Regions from separate parts of the Sphingomonas olei genome, predicted to be linked through region 2. Evidence: predicted binding sites of a transcription regulator. Region 2 holds the regulator's gene; each other region holds the start of a gene.
The links. The regulator LexA, encoded in region 2, represses DNA repair genes until DNA is damaged. The targets are predictions, from matches to a motif close to GTTCCNCNCTTGTTCT.
Positions count from the first base shown of each region.

Region 1: the regulator LexA is predicted to act here: its motif matches at 3,510-3,525, upstream of recA (recombinase RecA).
Region 3: the regulator LexA is predicted to act here: its motif matches at 2,390-2,405, upstream of ACH0BU_RS16390 (ImuA family protein).
Region 4: the regulator LexA is predicted to act here: its motif matches at 1,546-1,561, upstream of ACH0BU_RS12950 (ribonucleoside-diphosphate reductase subunit alpha).

Region 1 covers NZ_JBIQEU010000001.1:170,380-175,480, forward strand. The annotation lists gene ACH0BU_RS00890 (hypothetical protein) at 34-702, opposite strand; gene ACH0BU_RS00895 (glutathione S-transferase family protein) at 709-1,341, opposite strand; gene ACH0BU_RS00900 (class I SAM-dependent methyltransferase) at 1,338-2,186, opposite strand; gene recA (recombinase RecA) at 2,362-3,435, opposite strand; gene ACH0BU_RS00910 (lytic transglycosylase domain-containing protein) at 3,588-5,101, opposite strand, start outside.
Region 2 covers NZ_JBIQEU010000003.1:4,979-10,079, forward strand. The annotation lists gene ACH0BU_RS04500 (ComEC/Rec2 family competence protein) at 1-1,302, shown strand; gene lexA (transcriptional repressor LexA) at 1,293-1,955, opposite strand; gene ACH0BU_RS04510 (molybdopterin molybdotransferase MoeA) at 2,011-3,195, opposite strand; gene moaC (cyclic pyranopterin monophosphate synthase MoaC) at 3,262-3,729, opposite strand; gene trpC (indole-3-glycerol phosphate synthase TrpC) at 3,726-4,529, opposite strand; gene trpD (anthranilate phosphoribosyltransferase) at 4,550-5,101, opposite strand, start outside.
Region 3 covers NZ_JBIQEU010000026.1:4,881-9,981, forward strand. The annotation lists gene ACH0BU_RS16370 (hypothetical protein) at 294-587, opposite strand; gene ACH0BU_RS16375 (hypothetical protein) at 662-895, opposite strand; gene ACH0BU_RS16380 (SOS response-associated peptidase family protein) at 976-1,608, opposite strand; gene ACH0BU_RS16385 (SOS response-associated peptidase family protein) at 1,661-2,278, shown strand; gene ACH0BU_RS16390 (ImuA family protein) at 2,425-3,183, shown strand; gene ACH0BU_RS16395 (Y-family DNA polymerase) at 3,098-4,885, shown strand; gene ACH0BU_RS16400 (error-prone DNA polymerase) at 4,882-5,101, shown strand, end outside.
Region 4 covers NZ_JBIQEU010000012.1:35,886-40,986, reverse strand. The annotation lists gene ACH0BU_RS12950 (ribonucleoside-diphosphate reductase subunit alpha) at 1-1,441, opposite strand, end outside; gene ACH0BU_RS12945 (EAL domain-containing protein) at 1,898-4,537, opposite strand; gene ACH0BU_RS12940 (fumarate hydratase) at 4,641-5,101, shown strand, end outside.

The sequences.
Region 1 (5,101 bases), on a different contig from region 2:
CGCGGGTGCGGCGCCCTTTTTTTTGTTGGGCGCCTAGCGGGTGGCTCGCTGGAACCGGAGCGTGCCGTCGTCGCGGTGGAGCGTCAGCGTGTCGCCCTCGACGGTGAGATACGCGCCGGTGAGGTCGGCGACGCCGACATCATTGGGCACCAGCTGGAAGATCGCGGTGCGGCCGGCCTGCGGGTCGAGCGGCAGGCGCGTCGACGGCAGGCGGTAGCGCGGCGCGACAAAGGTGACGAAGCGGGGCGTGCGACGCTCCGTCGCGGGCAGGATCCAGCGGTCGCCCGGCGTATAGGCGGTGAGCGGCGGGCCGGAGTCGAATTCGATCACGAAATCCACCGCGGGCACGTCGGCGCCATTGGGGGCAAGGACGCGCAGGCCGAAGAGGGCGCCGGGCGTGGATTGCGGCGGCGCCGGCTCGATCGCCGGCAGGCGCGGGCGCGGGTCGCTGGTCAGTTCGATCATGTCGCCGGCAAGGCGCCATTTGCCCTGCGCGGTTTCATCGAGCGCGCCGACGGTCAGCGCGTAGCGGAAGGTGCCGTCGGGACTGAGGCGGAGCGCGGCGACCAGCTCCATCTGCGCGGCGGTATAGTCACCGGCGAGCGCGGCGGCGCGAGCGGTCGCGGGCGGCGGCACCGCCTGCCCCGCCCCGGCCGGCGTGGTGGCGGCGAGCAGCAGCGCGGCGGGGAGGCGCCCGATCACGCGCGGTCAGGCGTAGGCATAGGGGCCGCCCTTGGCGAGTGCGGTCTGATAGGCGGGGCGGGCGTGGACCTTGTCGAGCCAGGCGATCGTCGCGGGACGGCTCTGGTTCAGGCCGCCGCGGCTGCGCGCCGCCTCCAGCGGGAAGCTCATCATGATGTCCGCGGCGGTCATCGTGTCACCGGCGAACCACGGCCGGCTGGCGAGATGCGCCTCGACATGATCGAGATGGGTGTCGATCATCGGCTGGATCCGCTTCTGCGCCATCTTGCCGAACAGCGGCACGCGCGTCAGCACCAGCTTCACCAGCAGCGGCGGCATCAGCGAGCCTTCCGCATAATGGAGCCAGAAGCGGTAATCGAGCGCGCCGCCGCGGGTGGCGGGGGCGCCGAGGCGGCCGTCGGCCTTGTCGACGAGATATTCGACGATCGCGCCGGTTTCGGCGATCACGCGATGCTCGTCACGGGTATCGACGATCACCGGCGACTTGCCGAGCGGGTGGACCCGCTTGAGCTCAGGCGGAGCAAGCATCGTCTTGCGATCGCGCTCATAACGCTGGATCTCATAGGGCAGGCCGAGTTCCTCGAGCATCCACAGCACGCGCTGCGAGCGGGAGTTTTCGAGGTGGTGGACGATGATCATGAAGCGGTCTTCCCCTGAGCGCGCGCGGTGACGATCCAGGCGGCGGCGGGGAAATCCAGCGTGGTGCCGGTGACCCGCGTGGCCAGGATCGAACGCAAACGTGCGAGGAGCGCGGGTCGATCCGTCTCCGCCGCCTCGGCGATCACGCGGGCGACCGGGCCGATGCGGGTGAAGAAGTCGGCGGCGTCACCGGCGGGGTCGTCCCCTGCCCCGGCGTGGTAGCGATAATCGACCGGCTGGAGCGCGACATCGACGAAGCCGGCGCCCTCGAGCAGCGCGGTGACTCGCGCAGGATCGGCGAAGGCGAAGGGGCCGGGGGCATAGGCCCCGGGCGGGTCGAGGTGGCCGCCCATCGCGGCGATCGTCTCGCTGGCCCAGGGGTTTTCGGCGGGGGCGCGGAAGCAGGAGAAGACCAGGGGTGCGCCGGGGCGCAGCGCGGCGGCGATGCCGCGGAAGGCAACGGCGGGATCATCGAAGAACATGACGCCGTGGCGCGAGAAAGCGAGGTCGAACGGCCCCTCCCCTGCCAGCGCATCGGGAACGGCGCCGCAGACGAAGCGGGCGTTAGACAGCCCGGCGCTGACGGCGCGATCCTGCGCGACGGCGACGAGCGGCGCGGACAGGTCGACGCCGAGGATCGAGAGCGATGGGCGGGCGGCGGCGAGCGCCAGGCTGGTGGCGCCGGCGCCGCAGCCGAGATCGGCCGCCTTCCCCTGTTCAGGCGCGAGGGCGAGGATTGCCGCGTCGAGCGCGCGGGCCAGATCGGCGAAGCTGCGGTCGGTGCGCTGCCATTCCGCGGCCCAGACGTCGCCGACGCGGGTTTGCCAGAGCGGGGCGGTGGTCATCGCAGCATCCTTTTACCGTGGAGGCCCTGAATGCCCGTCGCGCAGGGTCCCGGATAGAGGGCACGCCGCCGTTCCCGGCCGGTCGCAGCAGCAGGAGGCAGCGGCAACGAAAAAGGGCCGGCACCTTTCGGCGGCCGGCCCCTTTTCAGAAGAGCAGGATGGAGCGAACGGCGCCTCAGGCGTCGTCTTCCTCCGACGGACCGGCCATCAGCTCCTCGCCCAGACCGTCCTGGCGGGCGCGGATCTGGCGTTCGAGACGCTCGGCCACTTCGGAATTGTCGCGCAGATACCCCTTGGAGTTCTCGCGCCCCTGACCGATGCGGATCGAATCGTAGCTGAACCAGGAACCCGACTTTTCGACGAGGCCGGCCTTCACGCCGAGGTCGATGATCTCGCCCAGCTTCGAGATGCCCTCACCGAACATGATGTCGAATTCGACCTGCTTGAACGGCGGCGCGACCTTGTTCTTCACCACCTTCACGCGGGTCTGGTTGCCGGTCGCCTCGTCGCGATCCTTGACCGAGCCGATGCGGCGCACGTCGAGGCGCACCGAGGCGTAGAACTTCAACGCATTGCCGCCGGTCGTCGTTTCGGGCGAGCCGTACATCACGCCGATCTTCATGCGGATCTGGTTGATGAAGATGACGAGGCAGTTGGAGCGATTGATCGTGCCGGTCAGCTTGCGCAGCGCCTGGCTCATCAGGCGGGCCTGGAGGCCGACGTGGCTGTCGCCCATCTCACCCTCGATCTCGGCGCGCGGCACGAGGGCGGCGACCGAGTCGACCACCAGCACGTCGATCGCGTTCGAGCGGACCAGCGTGTCGACGATCTCAAGCGCCTGCTCCCCCGTATCGGGCTGCGAGACGATCAGTTCGTCGATGTTGACGCCGAGCTTCTTAGCGTAGGCCGGGTCGAGCGCGTGCTCCGCGTCGACGAAGGCGGCCATGCCGCCCGCCTTCTGGGTTTCGGCGATGGCGTGGAGCGCGAGCGTCGTCTTGCCCGAGGATTCCGGGCCGAAGATCTCGACGATACGGCCCTTGGGCAAGCCACCGACGCCGAGCGCGATGTCGAGACCCAGGCTGCCGGTCGACACCGTTTCGACCTTCATCGCCTCCTTCTGGCCCAGCTTCATCGCCGAGCCCTTCCCGAAGGCGCGGTCAATCTGCGCAAGGGCGGCGTCGAGCGCCTTCTGACGATCCGAGTTCGCGCTAGCCATGTTGTTTGGGATCACCTTGAGATTGGCGGCCATGAGGAGGTCTCTCGCTAGATCAAGCGCGCGAACCGTTCAACGCACGATCGCAGTCGTATCGACTTTGTTCCGAAAGAACAATAGTGGAACGCGAGATTTCCAACACGCCGCCACCGACGCCCCGATCGAGGCGCCGGCAGCATGGCGAAGGCTTATTGCAGGCTGGTGCCGGCGCTGCCCGGGGCCGGCGCAACCGCGGCATTGACAGCGACGGTATTGGTCGACGGCCGGGCCGCGATCCGCACCGCAGGTTCACCCTTCATGCCGGGGAAGCGCGGCCACATGCCCTGCGCGAGCGCGGCGCGGCTGACCGATTTGTCACGGCCGGTCTGCCCCTCGTACATCCAGTAGTTGCGCAGCACGGTGACGACATAGCCGCGCGTTTCCCAATACGGGATGCTTTCGATGTAGAGCAGCGGGTCACCGTTATCGCGCACCAGCGAGTTCCATTCGCCGACCGGGCGCGGGCCGGCGTTATAGGCGGCGATCACCTTTGGCAGCAGGCCCTGCGTCAGCCCCATGTCGCGCAGTCGCTCCAGATGGCGCTGGCCGATGTCGATATTGGTCGAGGGGCGGGTCAGCGCGGCCTTGTCCACCTGAACCCCGCGTTCGCGCATGTAATCGGTCGCGGCGGCGGGCATGATCTGCATCAGGCCATAGGCGCCGGCGGGCGACACCACCTTGTTGCGGAAACCCGATTCCTGGAGCGTGTGAGCATAGACCAGCGCCTTATCGACACGCCAGCCGGTGTCGGGCGTCCAGTTCGGCGTCGGGTAGCGCGTGTCGGCGGTGGCGACGAAGCCTTCCGGGCAATTGTGCGCGAGCCACACGACGCTGGCGGGCAGGTTCATCTGCTCGGTCACGCGGACCAGGCTGGCGAATTCCGCCTTGGGGCCGATCTTCGCCTGCTGGCGGATCACCTGGTCGGCGGCGCTGTCCTCGCCAATCTCGATCAGCGCGGCGGCGACGCGGATGTTGGGGCGGCGTTCCAGATTGGCCCAGTCGCTGGTCACCTTCTGCGGCTTGAAGGCGGCAGTCTGCATGCCGAGCGACTGCCGCGCGATCTGGCCGTAGAAGGTCTCGCTATATTGGGCGGCGTTCTTCAGCCGGCCCTCGACCCGGTCGGGGCGGCCGCACATCATGTCGGCGCGGCTGGCCCAATAGAGGCCGGCGGCGCGCATGTCGGTATCGCCTGCGCGGGCGGAGACTGCCTCGAACCCCTCACCGGCAGCGGCGCAATCATTCTGGCGCCAGGCGGCGAGCGCGGACGTCCAGCGTGCATGGGTGGCCCAGTCGCCCTGCCCGCGCGCAGCCTTTTCGCCGAGGCGGCGGGCATCGCCATCGAGCCCCTGGAGGAAATAGATCCAGGCGACTCGCGACTGCCATTCGGTCTGCGCCTCCGGCGTCAGGCCACTGGTCGAATCAAGCAGCGATTCCGCCGCGCGGCCCATGTCCGCCTTCACATAAGGCTGCATCTTGTTGGCGAGATCGGCGGCGATCGCATCGCTGCGCGTGGCACGGGCGCGCACGCGGGTGGGCGCGCCGTCCTGCCAGATGAGCCGCTGCGCCACCGGCAGCGGCGGCAGGTCAGCGGCGCCGCGCGCACGGGCAAGGCGGGCGAGCGATTCGGCCTGGGGCAGTTCGGGCGCCTCGGTCAGCAGGCGGA
Region 2 (5,101 bases):
CTGCGTCGGAAGGGGTTAACGGCTTCCAACTCCTATAACAGTATTACCGGGAGCGAGGTGCCCACGATCCGCAGTTGCATCGCCGCCTTGCTGGTGCTCGCCGCCATGGCGATGGGGCGAGAGGCGCTGACCTTGCGGCTGGTGGCGACCGGCGCACTCGTCGTGCTGCTGCTCTGGCCGGAGTCCCTGGCGGGGCCCAGCTTCCAGCTCTCCTTCGCCGCCGTCACTGCGATCATCGCGCTGGCTGAGCATCCGGCGGTCCGCCGCTGGTTCGCGCCGCGCGAGGAATCATGGGGCCGCCGCCTCCTGCGCAATGGCGGCTCGTTGCTGCTGACCGGCGCGATCGTCGAAGTCGCGTTGATGCCGATCGCCGTCTTCCACTTCCACAAGGCCGGCATCTATGGCGCGCTGGCCAATATCGTCGCCATCCCGCTGACCACCTTTGTCGTGATGCCGCTGGAGGCATTGGCGCTGCTGTTCGATACGACGGGGCTCGGCGCGCCCTTCTGGTGGCTGACGGGGCAGGGGTTATCGCTATTGTTGTGGATCGCCCGGACGACGGCGGCGGCGCCTGGGGCGGTCGCGGCACTGCCAGCGATGCCGGCGGGCGCCTTCGCGTTGATGGTCGGCGGCGGGCTGTGGCTGGCGCTCTGGCGGACGCGCTGGCGGCGGATCGGCTTGATCCCGGTCGCGGTCGGCGCGCTTTGGGCGCTGGTGACACCACCCCCCGACCTTCTGGTAACCGGCGACGGACGGCATCTCGGCGTGCGGCTGCCCGATGGGCGCGTAGCGCTGCTGCGCGATCGGGCGGGCGGTTATGCGCGTGACATGCTGGCGGAAAATGGCGGATCTGACGCCGAACCGGTGCTCTTGTCCGATCAGGGCGCGGCGCGCTGTTCGCGCGATCTATGCCGCGTCGATCTGCCCGTCGGCGACCGCGTATGGCGCGTGCTGGCGACGCGCAGCGCCTATCTGGTGCCCGCCGGCGCGCTGACCCAGGCATGCCGCAATGCCGATATCGTGGTCAGCGAACGCCGCCTGCCGCGTCGCTGTACGCCGCGATGGCTGCGCCTCGATCGTGAGATGCTCGCACGAACCGGCGGGGTGGCGATTTCGCTCTCTACCGGGCGCGTCGATACCGTGATCCGCCCCGGCGATGCTCACCCCTGGGTGCTCGCCGGGATGCCAATCCTTTCGGGCCGCTCAACGAATCGCTGGCGCAAGGATGAACAACCGACGTTTCGCCCGGAGAAAGCGTTCAGCCCGCCGCCGGCGGGCCTGCGCCCGGCCAATCAGGAATAGCGCCGCAGAATCCCGGCCAGCTTGCCCTGCACCCGCACCTGCGCTGGCGCATAACGCTGCGGATCGTAGGAGCGATTTGCCGGGTCGAGCCGGATCATCGTGCCTTCGCGCCGAAAATATTTCAGCGTCGCCTCGCTGTCCTCGATCAGCGCGACCACGATCTCGCCGTCGCGCGCCACATCCTGCTTGCGGATCAAGGCGAAGTCGCCGTCGAGGATGCCCGCCTCGACCATCGAGTCACCGGCAACCTCAAGCGCGAAATGCTCGCCCGAGCCCAAAAGCGCCGCCGGCACCGGAAGGCTGGTGGAGCCTTCGAGCGCCTCGATCGGGGCGCCGGCCGCGATCCGCCCGTGCAGAGGCACCTCGACCACGTCGTTGGCCGGTTCCGGCAGTGCGGGCGCCGGCGTGGATGAACGGACGGCCTCGCGGCTCTCCGGGCGATCAGGCACCTTCAGCACTTCCAGCGCGCGGGCGCGATTGGGCAAGCGACGCAGAAAACCGCGCTCTTCCAGCGCGGAAATGAGGCGGTGGACCCCGGACTTCGATTTCAGGTCCAGCGCATCCTTCATCTCTTCGAACGAAGGGGAGACGCCGGTTTCGGCCAGTCGATCATTGATGAAACAGATCAACTCGTGCTGCTTTTTGGTGAGCATGCATCATCTCCGCGGCGAACAGACTGGGAACCTTTAAGGAACGTAAACCGACGCGTCAAGCAATCACGAGGATTTCTGCCGAGTCGCCCATCGCCGCAGCAGGAGCATGTGGTTGACGAACGACGAGGCAGCCTGCCCGTGCCAACGTTCGTAGCATGGAACTGTCCTGGATCGTAGCAACATAGGCCCGTCCATCGCGCAACTCTGCGCGTAGATAATCAGTGCGCGGGCCATTGGCTGGCAACGCTTCGCCAAGGATGCCGGTGGTCGTTTGCGGCAGGGGCTGCGCCGCCCCGGCAAGCGCCGCCACCATCGGCTTCACGAACAGCAAGCCGGTGACAAAGGCGGAGACGGGGTTTCCCGGTAGCCCCAGCACGGCCATGTCGCCGCGCCACCCCGCCATCAGCGGCTTGCCGGGGCGAAGCGCGATGCGCCAGAAATCGATCGCGGCGCCCGCCGCCTGCAGCGCAGGACGAACCAGGTCGTGATCCCCAACCGAGGCGCCACCGGTGGTGACGAGGACGTCGGCCGCCACATGGCGGAACGTGTCGGTCAGCGGTTCCAACCGGTCAGGGAGGATGCCGAGGTCGATGATCTCCACCGGAAGATCCGCGAGCAGCGCCCGTAGCAGCAGGCGGTTCGATTCCGGTAGTCGGCCGGGCTCGACGGCCCGTCCGGGTTCGACCAGTTCATCGCCCGTCGCGGCGATCGCCACACGAACCCGGCGCCGGACGGTGACGTCGCCCAGCCCCCCGGTGGCCGCCACCGCCAGACGCGCAGGCGTCAGCCGTTCGCCGGCCGCGACCAGCGTATCGCCGTCCGCAAAATCGAGCCCACGCCGCCGGATGTTGGCGCCCTCGCGTGCCGGTCCTTCGCCATCGAGCCATAAAGTATCGCCGTCGCGACGGGCCTCTTCCTGCACCATCACCGTGTCCGCGCCCTCGGGCACGGCGGCGCCAGTGAAAATCCGTGTCGCCTGGCCCGCCTTCACGGCACCTGCAAATGGCCGTCCGGCGGCGCTCTCGCCGATCACTCGCATCGGTCCGGGCAGGTCACCGAACCGCACGGCATAGCCGTCCATCGCCGACAGGTCGCGCTCGGGCTGGGTACGGCGCGCGATCAGCGGGACCGCCGCCCAGCGTCCGATCGCGTCTGCCAGCGGTAGCGTTTCGGTCGACAGCGCGGGCGCCGCAGCCAACAGGCGCGCCTGCGCCTCTGCGACAGGAAGCAATTCGCTCATGATCCGGCGAGTGACAGATTCATGCTGTCGGCAACACCCATAATAATCGCGGCGCGGCCCTGAGGGTCAGGCGACGAAATCGCCCGACTTGCCGCCGGTTTTCTTCAGCAGGCGGATGTTGCCGATCGTCATCCGCTTATCGAGCGCCTTGGCCATGTCATAGACGGTCAGCAGCGCCGCGGAGACGGCGGTCAGCGCCTCCATCTCCACGCCCGTTCGGCCGCTGGTGGCAACGATGGCCTGCGCGCTGACGCCGTCGTCCTCGATCGACAGGTCCAGCGTCACCTTCGACAGCGGCAATGGATGGCATAGCGGGATGAGGTCACTGGTGCGCTTTGCCGCCATGATCCCGGCGATCCGCGCGACCGCCAGGACATCGCCCTTTGCCACTGCGCCGGCGGCAATCGCGTCGCGTGCCTCGGCCGACATCGTGATCCTGCCCCCCGCCACCGCCTCGCGCGCGGTTTCGGTCTTGCCGCCGACGTCCACCATCCGGGCGGCGCCCTGCTCGTCGAGATGGGTCAGGCGGCTCATTGCACCAGCGCGCGCGTGGCCGCCGCCACATCGGCCTGCCGCATCAGGGATTCGCCGATCAGGAAGCAGCGCACGCCGTGCTCGGCCATCGCATCCAGGTCGGCTCGCGTGTTGAGGCCGCTTTCGGCGACAAAGGTGCAATCGCTGGGCGCGCTGCCGACCAGCTCGTACGTTCGTTCGAAACTGACGGAGAAGTCGCGCAGGTTGCGGTTGTTCACGCCGATCAGCCGCGATTGCAGCTTCAGGGCGCGTTCCAGTTCCTCCGCGTCATGCACCTCGACCAGAACGTCCATGCCCCGTTCGATCGCGGCCGCCTCGATCTCGGCAGCGGCGGCATCGTCGAGCGCGGACATGATGACCAGGATCGCGTCGGCGCCGATCGCCCGCGCTTCGGCCACCTGCCACGGGTCGACCATGAAGTCCTTGCGGATCACCGGCAGGTCGCACGCATTGCGCGCGGCGATCAGATAATCCTCGTGCCCCTGGAAATAGTCCTGGTCGGTCAGCACCGACAGGCACGTCGCGCCGCCTTCGGCATAGGCGCGTGCATGCGCCGGGGGATCGAAGTCGGGTCGGATCAGGCCCTTGGAGGGGCTGGCCTTCTTGATCTCGGCAATCAGGCCGTAGCGCGGCAGCGCATTGCCAGCACCGCCGCTCGCCACCCGGTCCAGCGCCGCCTTGAAGCCACGCGGCGGCGTCCGGTTGCGCGCCTCACGATCAAGCGCCGAGATCGACCGATCACGTCGACGCGTCGCCACTTCGTCCTGCTTGGTTGCCAGGATCCGGTCGAGAATCGTCATGCTGCTCCCCTTCGCGCCGCTCATGCCCAGGCAATCCAGCGGTCGAGCAGGTCGTTGGCCTCCCCGCTGTCCAGCGCCTCGGCCGCGCGGGCGGCGCCATTCGTCAGCGTCTCGCCGGTCAGCGCCAGCGCCACCGCGGCGTTGATCAGCACGGCATCGCGATAGGCCCCGTGCTCCCCTTTCAGCAGCCGGCGCAGGGCATAGCCGTTATGCGCCGGGTCACCGCCGCGGATCGCCTCGATCGGGTGGCGGCGCACCCCGGCATCCTCCGGCACGATCCGCTTGCCCAGCAACACGTCACCGATCGCGACCGCCACCGTCGGCCCCGCGCCCGATACTTCGTCCAGCCCTTCCTCGCCCGACACGACGATCGCCGCCTCGGTGCCCAGTTGCTCCAGCGCCTCGGCGTACACCGGCGCATAATCCGGCCGCGCGATGCCGATCAGCTGGCGCGTGACATGCGCCGGATTGGCCAGCGGCCCCATCAGGTTGAAGATCGTGCGCTTGCCGATGCGACGGCGGATCGGCGTGATCCGCTTCATTGCCGGGTGGTGATTGGCCGCAAACAGGAA
Region 3 (5,101 bases), on a different contig from region 2:
CGTCATCTCCGTCTACGTTCATGGCGACGATGACGTCACTGTCCCGGTTCCGCCCGGCACCTATCGGATGCGGGTCATTGAGGGCGACAAATGGCATGGACCCGTGAAGTTCTTCGGACCATCGACGACTTACGAGAGCGTGGTGAAGCTGATGACGTTCACGCGCCGGCACTTTACCGGAATCGACCTACATCGTCGTCCGGACGGCACATTGAAGACCCGGATCAAGATCGGTGACCCGCCGCCGCTACTCTCCGGGAAGCAGAGGGGGAGTGATCCGGTGTCAGCGCGCGTCAGCGTTCCTCCCCGACGGCAGCATCGAGCGCCGCTTCCAGCCGATCGATCACCGCGGCCCGGCTCGCCATCTTGGGGAGCTCACGGCGAGTGAAGTCCTGAAGGCGGCGCACGTCGCGCAATGGCAGACGCAATGTCAGGATCGTCCGGTCCAGCGCCGAAGGGGCGATGGCATCGGCCTCCTTGCCGGCCACAAGGAAGTGTTCGAGCAGACGCTTGCGGGCCGCGAAGCTCCAGCCGAGCCTGGCAAGCTCATCCGGCTGTAAGGACAGCAGCGCCAGCGCGACGTCCATGATGTCTTCGAATGGCAGCAGGACGCGAACGATCCGACCGCCGCGCGCACGCCAACGGCGAAGGGGACCACGCCTCACTGCAGTGTCGGCCCCGCGTCCTCGCCATCGAGCGACCTCAAGGCGCCGAGGATCTCGTCAACCGGGATGGGATGTTGTGCTCCCGGCGGTCTGCGAAGCGCCGGCTGGCCCTCGACCGCGACGCGATCGGATGCCCAGGATGCGAGAATGGCGCGCTTCACTTCGGGTTCGAGGGTCGGGTGCCCTGCAACCTCGAAGGGATGGAGATATCGGGAAACAGGCTGCGACATGACTGCCTCCTTTCGTTCAGTCGCGGCTATGCTTCAGGCACTGCTGATCGACGGGAAATTTGGTTTTGATCTGAACGGGATCAAGAGGCACCGCGCACCTGCGACATCGCCGGGATCATCTTTGCCTTCGGTCTGCTACGGCCACATTCTTCCCGCGAAGAACAGGCGAGAGAGACAGCCGAGGGCCTCGGCGTCAGAGCGCGAGCGTCCGCTGGGACGCACCCGGCCCGAGCTCTTCGATGATGAACGTCCGCGCCGGCGGAGTGTCGAGCAGGTCGCCCTCCGGAATGCCATGGTCGAGCCATTTGCATGACCTGCCGGCGATGGATGATCGCGCCGTGCCGTTCCTGATAGCGCGCCACCTCACGGTTCGCGGCGACCGTCACGACGCGGTAGCACAGTGGCCAGTCGCCAATCGCGGCCTCCCACACCGCGGCGAGATAGAAGTGATTGCCGCCATCGAGCATCACGCGATAGCGCTTCTGTCCGACCGCCATATGGAATTCGCTCGCCGGGACCAGGCAGCGGTGGCTCGGAAACGTCCGGCCTTCCGAACGTACGAAGCGATATGTCTCGCCGTCGCTGAAGCGGGGATTGGACCCCCATACCGCTTCGACCATCTCGATTTCGCTGGCATCGTCGGGATTTCGCCGGATGATGGCGCGCCGGGTGCCGATCGGAGCGTTCGGATCGAAGGGGGTGGGCGAGTCCATCCCAAGAACACAATAGGAACTTGGTCGAGTCGCAAGAAAGGCTGCAGCTAACGTGTGCAACGACTATCGTCTTGAGACCGACATTGCCTCGATCGTCGAGGACTTCTCCGACCTCAAGATCAAGATCAAAGTCCCCGAGGGCACGCCGAACGTCGCTGCGCGCGAGGACATCAAGATCACCGAAGTCGCGCCGATTGTCCGCACGATCGACGGGGATCGTGGCGCGGGTGAGCTGGTCAACCGGCGATGGAGCTGGCCCAGCCCGACCGGGAAACCGGTCTACAACTTCATCTCCGAGAATCGCGAGTTCTCGTCCGGTCGGTGCCTGATACTGGCGGACGGCTTCTATGAGTTCACGGACCCGTTGCCAGGGCAGAAGCGCAAGACCAAATGGCTGTTCACGCTCAAGGATCACGACTGGTTCTGCATTGCGGGCATCTGGCGGGCAGACCCAAAGGTCGGTGAAGCGTTCACGATGCTGACGATGGCGCCCGGCGAGGATGTCGCACCCTATCATCACCGTCAGGTCATCCCTCTGACGCGTCATCGATGGGCCGACTGGCTCGACCCCGCAGTACCGGCGCACGAAGTGCTTCGCGCTCTGCCCAAGGGCAGTTTGCCTGTTGTGCGCGTCTATCCGCCGGCCCCGGCACAGGCCGACTTGCTTTAGCGCTCTCTGGCGGTTCGCCTGTCCATTCGAGAGGGGGCGAGTTGGGAGGAGTGCTAGCGGTGCGGCATCGCGCCGCTACGATCAGCGTCTTGACCAGTCCCGGTGATTGTCGGAACATACGGGGAACATCCCGAGTCTAGACAATCATGCCTGCCGCCGCTTTCCCGATTTCCGACCTGACGCATCTGCGAGCGATCGCGACTCCTGTTGCCGACCACAGGACCATCCCCTTCAACCTTTCCGCCTTGGATCGGCGTTTGGCCGGGGGCGGGTTGCGGGCCGGGGCACTTCACGAGGTCGCCGCCCGGACGTGCTCACTAGCCGACGATGCGGCCGCAACGCTTTTCCTTGTCGGTATCGCTGCGCGGGAAGCCCGCCACGCCGGCGGGCCCGTTCTATGGGCGAGCTCCAGGGTTGATCTTTATGCCCCTGGGATCGCTCAGGCCGGCCTCGACGCGGCAGACGTGATCCACGCCCAACCCCGCGACGACGAGACCTTGTTGGCCGTCGTTGAAGACGCTGTTCGTGACGGCACCCCGTCAGCCATCGTTGCTGAAGCTGCCAAGGTGTCGATGGTGGCCACCCGCCGGCTCCAGCTCGTCGCCGCCGATGCCGACATTCCGGTGCTGCTGCTCCGGCGGCGTCGGCGTCGCGAGCAGGATCCGTTAGGGGAGTCATCGGCCGCCTGGACGCGCTGGCGCATCGCCAGCGCGCCATCCGAGCGTCTCTCGGTTCAGGGTGTAGGCCGGGCGCGCTGGTCGGTGGAGCTGGCACGGCAGCGCGGTGGCGAACAATTCTCCCTGATTGTGGAGGGCTGCGATGAGACGGGTTGTCTCGCTGTTCCTGCCGCACTTGGCCGTGGAACGGCTGAGGCGGATGGAACGGCCCGCTTCGCGGCCGCCTGACCGCGTTCCGCTCCAGCGTGGCGTTGACGACGATCCCGGCGCCTGCTCGGTCCCGCGGGGCGGCGGCTGGCGGCCGGGCGCGCGCTGGGCACGGACGAAGCAGGCGACGCGCGCAGAGGTAGAGCAGCAGATCGCAGCACTGCCGACCCACGCTCAACCTGCCATGCGCGAGCTTGGCCGGCGGTCGGAGGCGGCTGAGCACCCGTTCAAGCAACCGGCACGCGCGGCGCGCGCGACCTCGATCGGCATCGCGCCTTCCCGTGAGCATGCGCCGCTGGCGCTCGTCGCAAAGGTCGGCCGGCGAGAGGAAGTGGTCGCCGCCTGCGTCGGGTCCCAAGCGCTGGGGATCCACGTTGGGATGCCCGGGACCCATGCGCGTGCACTGGCGTCCGATCTCGACTTCCGGCCCCACGAGCCGGCGGCGGACCTGGCGCTGCTCGACCGGCTTGCATTGCTGGCGGTGCGGCGCTGGTCGCCCATTGCCGCGGCCACCCCGCCGGACGGGATCTGGCTCGACCTCAGCGGCTGCGATCACCTTCACGGCGGCGAGGAGCGGTTCTGCCGACGGCTTCTCGCCTTCTGCCGGCGTGCCGGCTTCACCGCGCGCGTTGCGCTCGCCGACACACCTGGCGCGGCGCATGCGCTGGCGCGCTTTGGCGCGCGCGACCTCACGATCGTCCCGCCTGGCGAGACAGTTCGCGAGCTGTCGCCGCTGCCGCCAGCCGCGTTGCGCCTAAGAGGCGCAGCGCTGAGCGCTGCGCGCCGGTTTGGTTTCGAGACCATCGCCGACCTGCTGCCGGTCGCGCGCGGGCCGCTCGCGCGCCGGCTGGGCCTGCCCGCGATCGCCCGGCTGGACCAGGCCCTTGGATCGATCGCCGAGCCGATCACTCCGCGCGAGGATGCCGTCGTCCCGATTGTCGAGCGCCGACTGCTCGAACCGGTTGGCACCGCCGAAGCGATCGCACAGGTCATGGACGACCTGCTCCGCGACCTGGCCGAGCAGCTGCAGGCGAGGGGACTCGGCGCCCGATCGCTGCGGCTCTGCGGGCTGCGCGTCGACGGCAGCGAGCAGGTCGTAGGTATCGGCACGTCGCGACCGACGCGCGAAGTGTCGCACCTCTTGCGACTGCTGAAGCTCCGGATTGAGCGGATCGATCCCGGGATGGGGCTCGAGCAGTTCTGGCTGGCCGCCCCCCATACCGAGCCGCTCGATGCGATCGCACTCGGCGCGGTCCTCGCAGGCGATACCCAGGTGCGGGACCCGGCGCGGCTCGTCGATGTCGTCGCGGGACGGATCGGTCCGGGCGCGGTGTTCCGGCTTGCCCCCGTTGAGAGCCATGTGCCGGAACGGGCTGTCACTCGTTCCGACCCCGTGGGCATGCCGGGGAGGTGGCCCGGCTGGCAACGCCCGGTCCGCCTGTTCACGCGGCCCGAGCCCCTTTGGGGCGTCATCGCGCTGCTTCCCGACCAGCCGCCTCGCCGCTTCGAGTGGCGGGGCAGGGCACATCGTGTGGTAGCCGGCGATGGTCCGGAGCGAATCCATGGCGAGTGGTGGCGCCGCGACGCGGAAGTCTGGGCCGTCCGCGACTATTACCGGGTCGAGGATGAGGAAGGCGGGCGCTTCTGGCTGTTCCGGCGGGGTGACGGGGTGGACGACGACACCGGCGATTTCAGCTGGTGGATCCACGGCGTGTTCGCATGAGCCCCTATGTCGAACTCCAGGTGCTGACCCACTTCTCCCTCCTTCGGGGCGCGTCTTCCCCTGACGAGCTGTTCTCGGCCGCGGCGCTGCTCGGCTACCCCGCACTAGGCGTCGGAGACATCGGTACCGTGGCGGGTGTCGTGCGTGCCTGGGAGGCGCAGAAGGTGACGGCTGTGCGCTCGATCGCAGGGGCCCGCGTCGACCTTTCCTGCGGGC
Region 4 (5,101 bases), on a different contig from region 2:
TCACCGCGAAGCTGCCGGACAGCGTCTTGTGGGTGTAGATGTTGGCCGGGATCGGCTCGATGCAGGCGGACGTGCCACCGCAGATGATCGAGATCGACGCGGTCGGCGCGATCGCCATCTTGCAGCTGAACCGCTCCATCACGCCCATGTCGGCCGCATCGGGGCAGGGGCCACGCTCGGCCGCCAGCGTCATCGATGCCTGGTTCACCTGCGCATTGATGTGCTTGAAGATGCGCAGGTTCCAGCTCTTCGCCATCGCGCCTTCCATCGGCAGGCCGCGTGCCTGGAGGAAGGAGTGGAAGCCCATGACGCCGAGGCCGACCGAGCGCTCACGCGCCGCGGAGTAAGCCGCACGCTCCATGCCCGGCTCATGCCGGTCGATATAATCCTGCAGCACATTGTCGAGGAAGCGCATCACGTCCTCGATGAACTGCTTGTCGTCCTTCCACTGGTCCCACGTCTCCAGGTTGAGCGAGGAGAGGCAGCAGACCGCGGTGCGATCATTGCCGAGATGGTCGCGGCCCGTCGGCAGCGTGATCTCGCTGCACAGGTTCGAGGTGGAGACCTTCAGGCCCAGGTCGCGGTGATGCTTGGGCATGTTCTTGTTCACGTGATCGGCGAACACGATGTACGGCTCGCCGGTCGCCAAGCGAGTCTCGACCAGCTTCTGGAACAGGCTGCGCGCATCGACCTTGCCGCGGACGGTGCCATCCTTGGGGGACTTCAGCTCCCATTCGCCGCCGTCGCGCACCGCTTCCATGAACGCGTCGGGGATCAGCACGCCGTGGTGCAGGTTCAGCGCCTTGCGGTTGAAATCGCCCGAGGGCTTACGGATCTCGAGGAACTCCTCGATCTCCGGGTGCGACACGTCGAGATAGCAGGCGGCCGAGCCGCGGCGCAGCGAACCCTGGCTGATCGCCAGCGTCAGGCTGTCCATCACGCGCACGAAGGGGATGATGCCGCTGGTCTTGCCGTTGAGGCCGACCGGCTCACCGATGCCGCGCACATTGCCCCAATAGGTGCCGATGCCGCCGCCTCGCGACGCGAGCCAGACATTCTCGTTCCAGGTGTCGACGATGCCGTTCAGGCTGTCGGGCACGGAATTGAGGTAGCAGCTGATCGGCAGCCCGCGCCCGGTGCCGCCGTTCGACAGCACCGGCGTCGCCGGCATGAACCACAGGCGGCTGATGTAATCGTAGATGCGCTGCGCATGCGCGGCATCATCGGCGTAGGCGCTCGCGACGCGCACGAAGAGATCCTGATAGGATTCGCCCGGCAACAGGTAGCGATCCTGCAGCGTGTCCTTGCCGAAATCGGTCAACAGCGCATCGCGCGAATGATCGACCTCGATCGGGTACGGCTTGCGCAACGCACCCTTGGTCGCGCTCGCTTCCGCTGCGCCCGTGCCCTCGGCACTTGCTACTAAGGTGTCGGTTGCCATGTTCGCCTCGTTCGCGTCTCTAAAATCCATCGCCGCCGTTCCCCCAGTTGAGCTCGTCCGAATCGGAGGCGAGCCATCATGCTACACCCGAACGCGCTTCACTAAGAACAAAAAGGGATCAATGTGGGTGCCTCGCCCGCATGTCCGTTCCCTTCAGCGGCAGAGCGGCCGCTATCTGTTCTACCAGCACTAGCGCCCGCCGTAGCAGTCTACCCCCACAGATTGTGGCAGAGCGCGCGAAGAGGCAAGGGGGAAGGTGGTCTCGAAGCGGCCATTTGAGTGCCGCTCCGTCGCCTCGCCATGCGGCGACGCGTGGACTTCCGCGGGGTTCGCGAATTGCAAGGCTGAAGGTCGCGAGGGAAAAATTTTCCCGGGCTTGTGGCGCGGCGCCGGACATGCGGCCGGGGCGGGTCTAACGCGCCGCTCGCGCTCCTGACCAGCGCAGAACTGCGGCGCTCAGCCCGCCTTGCGCAGCGTGCGCGGCTGCGCCGGCGACAGGCGTTCCATGTCGAAATGGCGGGTGAATTCCAACCCGGCGCGGCCCTCGTCGACCCAGCGGATCACGGCGGGGAACATCTCCTCCTCGACCAGTTCGATGCGCACCTCGGCGCCGACCGCCTCTTCCGGGAAGTCGACGCCGTCGATCATCACCCCGGTCGCCGACAGGTTGCGGATCCGCACCTCGCCGGTGTCGCCGCCGACCTCGAGCCGCGCCGATCGCAGCACGGTGGACCGCGCGGCGCGGCTGACGCGGTGGCCCACCGCAAGCGCCGCGCCGTCCTGTTCGCGGAACAGCGCCAGCATCTCAGCGGCGCGGCCGGGGCGGCCATAGACGAAGCCCTGGATGTGGCTGCAGCCAAGGTCTCGGATCAGCGCGATCTCGTCCTGCTGCTCGACGCCCTCGGCGGTGGTTTCCATCCCCAGCGTCTCTGCCAGCGTCACGATCGCGCGGATGATCGCCGCGTTGCGGTTACCGGCCTGGATCGCACCGCGCACGAAGCTCTGGTCGATCTTGATCTTGTCGAATGGCGCCTTCTTCAGATAGCCGAGCGAGGAATAGCCGGTGCCGAAATCGTCGAGCGCCAGGCGAACCCCGATCCCCTTCAGCGCCCGGAACATGTGGCTGGAGGAGGAATCGTCGGTCAGGAAGACGCTTTCGGTGATTTCCAGCTCCAGTCGGCTGGCGGCGAGACCGGCGGAGGCAATCGCGCTGGTGACGATCGCCGGCAGCGCGGGATTGGCGAACTGGATCGCCGAGACGTTGACGGCGATGCGGACCGGGTCGGGCCATTGCGCCGCTTCCGCGCAGGCGGTGCGCAGGACCCACTCGCCGATCGCCTCAATCATCCCGCATTCCTCCGCGATCGGGATGAAGTCGGCCGGGCTGACCGCGCCGCGGATCGGATGCACCCAACGCAGCAGCGCTTCATAGCCGACCACGCGCTCGCTGCTGGTCGAAACGACGGGCTGATAGACAAGGTGGAATTCGTCGTTGGCGAGCGCCTGGCGAAGGTCGTCCTCCAGCCGCTTGCGGTTCTGCGCGCCGGCCAGCATCTCCTCGCGGAAGAAGCGTGAAACGCCGCGGCCGTCCGCCTTGGCGGCGTAGAGCGCGAGGTCGGCATTGCGGATCAACGTCTCGCTGTCATTGCCATGTTCGGGTGCGATGGCGATGCCGATCGAACAGCCGATCGACACTGACGAGCCGCCCAGGAAATAGGGCTGCGACAAGGCGGCGATGATCTGCTGCGCCAGCGCGCCCAGACGTTCGCGATTGCCCTCGCGCGGCAGGACGACCTGAAACTCGTCGCCGCCCAGGCGCCCGACGAGGCCCGCGTCGCCGACGCTCTGCTGCAGCCGATGGGCGACCTGTTTCAGCAGTTCGTCGCCCATCTGGTGGCCGAGCGTGTCGTTCACCGCCTTGAACCGGTCGAGGTCGAGCAGCAGCAGCGCGTTGGTGCTGCGTGCGCCCGTGACTGGCGCCAGCGTCTGATCGAGCGACAGGCGCATCCGCTGGCGATTGGCGAGGCCGGTCAGGCTGTCGAACAGTGCCAGCCGCGTGATCTCCGCATCGGCACGACGCTTTTCGGTGAGGTCGGAGCCGAAGCCGATGAAGCCGTGGAATCGGCCAAGATCGTCCAGCAGCGGCCGGCCGGAGATCGACCACCATCGGTCGCCGCCCGCCTCGAACGCGGGGCGCACCGAATAATCGGAGAAACTGGTGCGCGCCGACAGGTGAAAGGTCAGCGTCCGCTCGGTATCCGCCATGGTCGAATCGACCCGGAAAATCTCTACCAGCCGCTGGCCCAGCGGCATGAAGCCAAGCGTCTGCAACTCGTTGACCAGCTTGCCGCTGAGGTGAACCAGGCAGCCATAACGGTCGGTCTGCCAGAACCAGCCCGTGCTGTGGCTTTCATATTCCGCGATCAGCCGGACCGCGAGGACTCGGTCACGTTCCTCCTGCTCGCGCGTGCCCAGCGCCTGATGATCGCGCCGCGCCATGCGCAACACGCCGACCAGCAACAAGGTGGCGAGCACGATCGCGGCGGTCGACGCTGCGCCCAGCCCCGCGTTCACCGGCACCAGCATCGCCAGCGTGAGCGCCAGGGCGAGCGAGGCGACGCGCACAGAATGAAGCGCGATCGCCGCCATGATGATCGCGCCGAAGCAGGTCACGAAGGCGGTGACCTGAAGCGATCCGCCGGGCAGATGCTGTATCACCGCAAGCTGCAGCGACAGCGCCGCGGACAGTAAAGCGACCAGAGTCGTCAGGATCGTCACGCGGCGATGCGGCGGCAGCGCCCGGGCGGCGGGGAGGGCAAGCAATCCCCAGATCATCAGCGGCAGGACCGCGAGCAGCGGCAGCAGCCCCACGGTGCGCGCAGTGGGCGTGCCGCTCAGGCCAAGCGCCAGCGCCAGCCCGGCCGTACCCAGCAGCAGCACCGCGGCAACGACGGGCCACAAGGCGGCGACGTCATTGAGCCGTTTGTCGGTCGCCTCGTTGATCGCGTCATGGCCGGTGGCGACAAGCCCCAGCGCCTCAGCGAGGCGGGGCTGCTCCGGCGCGAGCGGGCGCGGTGTACGGCGTACGAATCCCATCCCGCCGACGGTAGGGGGAGAGGATTGGCAAAACGTTTATGGCTAGGGGGCACAGCGACGCCCCCGTTGCACTCGCCGCCGGCGCGCCATAGTGCACCGCCTCATGACCACGACGATCCGCGCCGCAGACCTGATCGAGAGCGTTGCCGATGCGCTCCAGTTCATCAGTTACTATCACCCGATGGATTACATCCGCGCCTTGGGCGACGCCTATGAGGCGGAGCAGGGCCCTGCCGCGAAGGACGCGATCGCGCAGATCCTGACCAACAGCCGCATGTGCGCGGAAGGCCACCGGCCGATCTGCCAGGACACCGGCATCGTCAACGTGTTCGTCAAATGGGGCATGGACTGCCGCATCGACGACACCAATCGCTCGATGCAGGAAATCGTCGATGAGGGCGTGCGCCGGGCATATCTGAACCCGGAGAACAAGCTGCGCGCCTCCGTCCTCGCCGATCCCGCCTTCACCCGCCGCAACACCAAGGACAACACGCCCTGCGTGCTCCACGTCGAGATGGTGCCGGGCAGCAAGGTTTCGGTCGACGTCGCGGCCAAGGGCGGCGG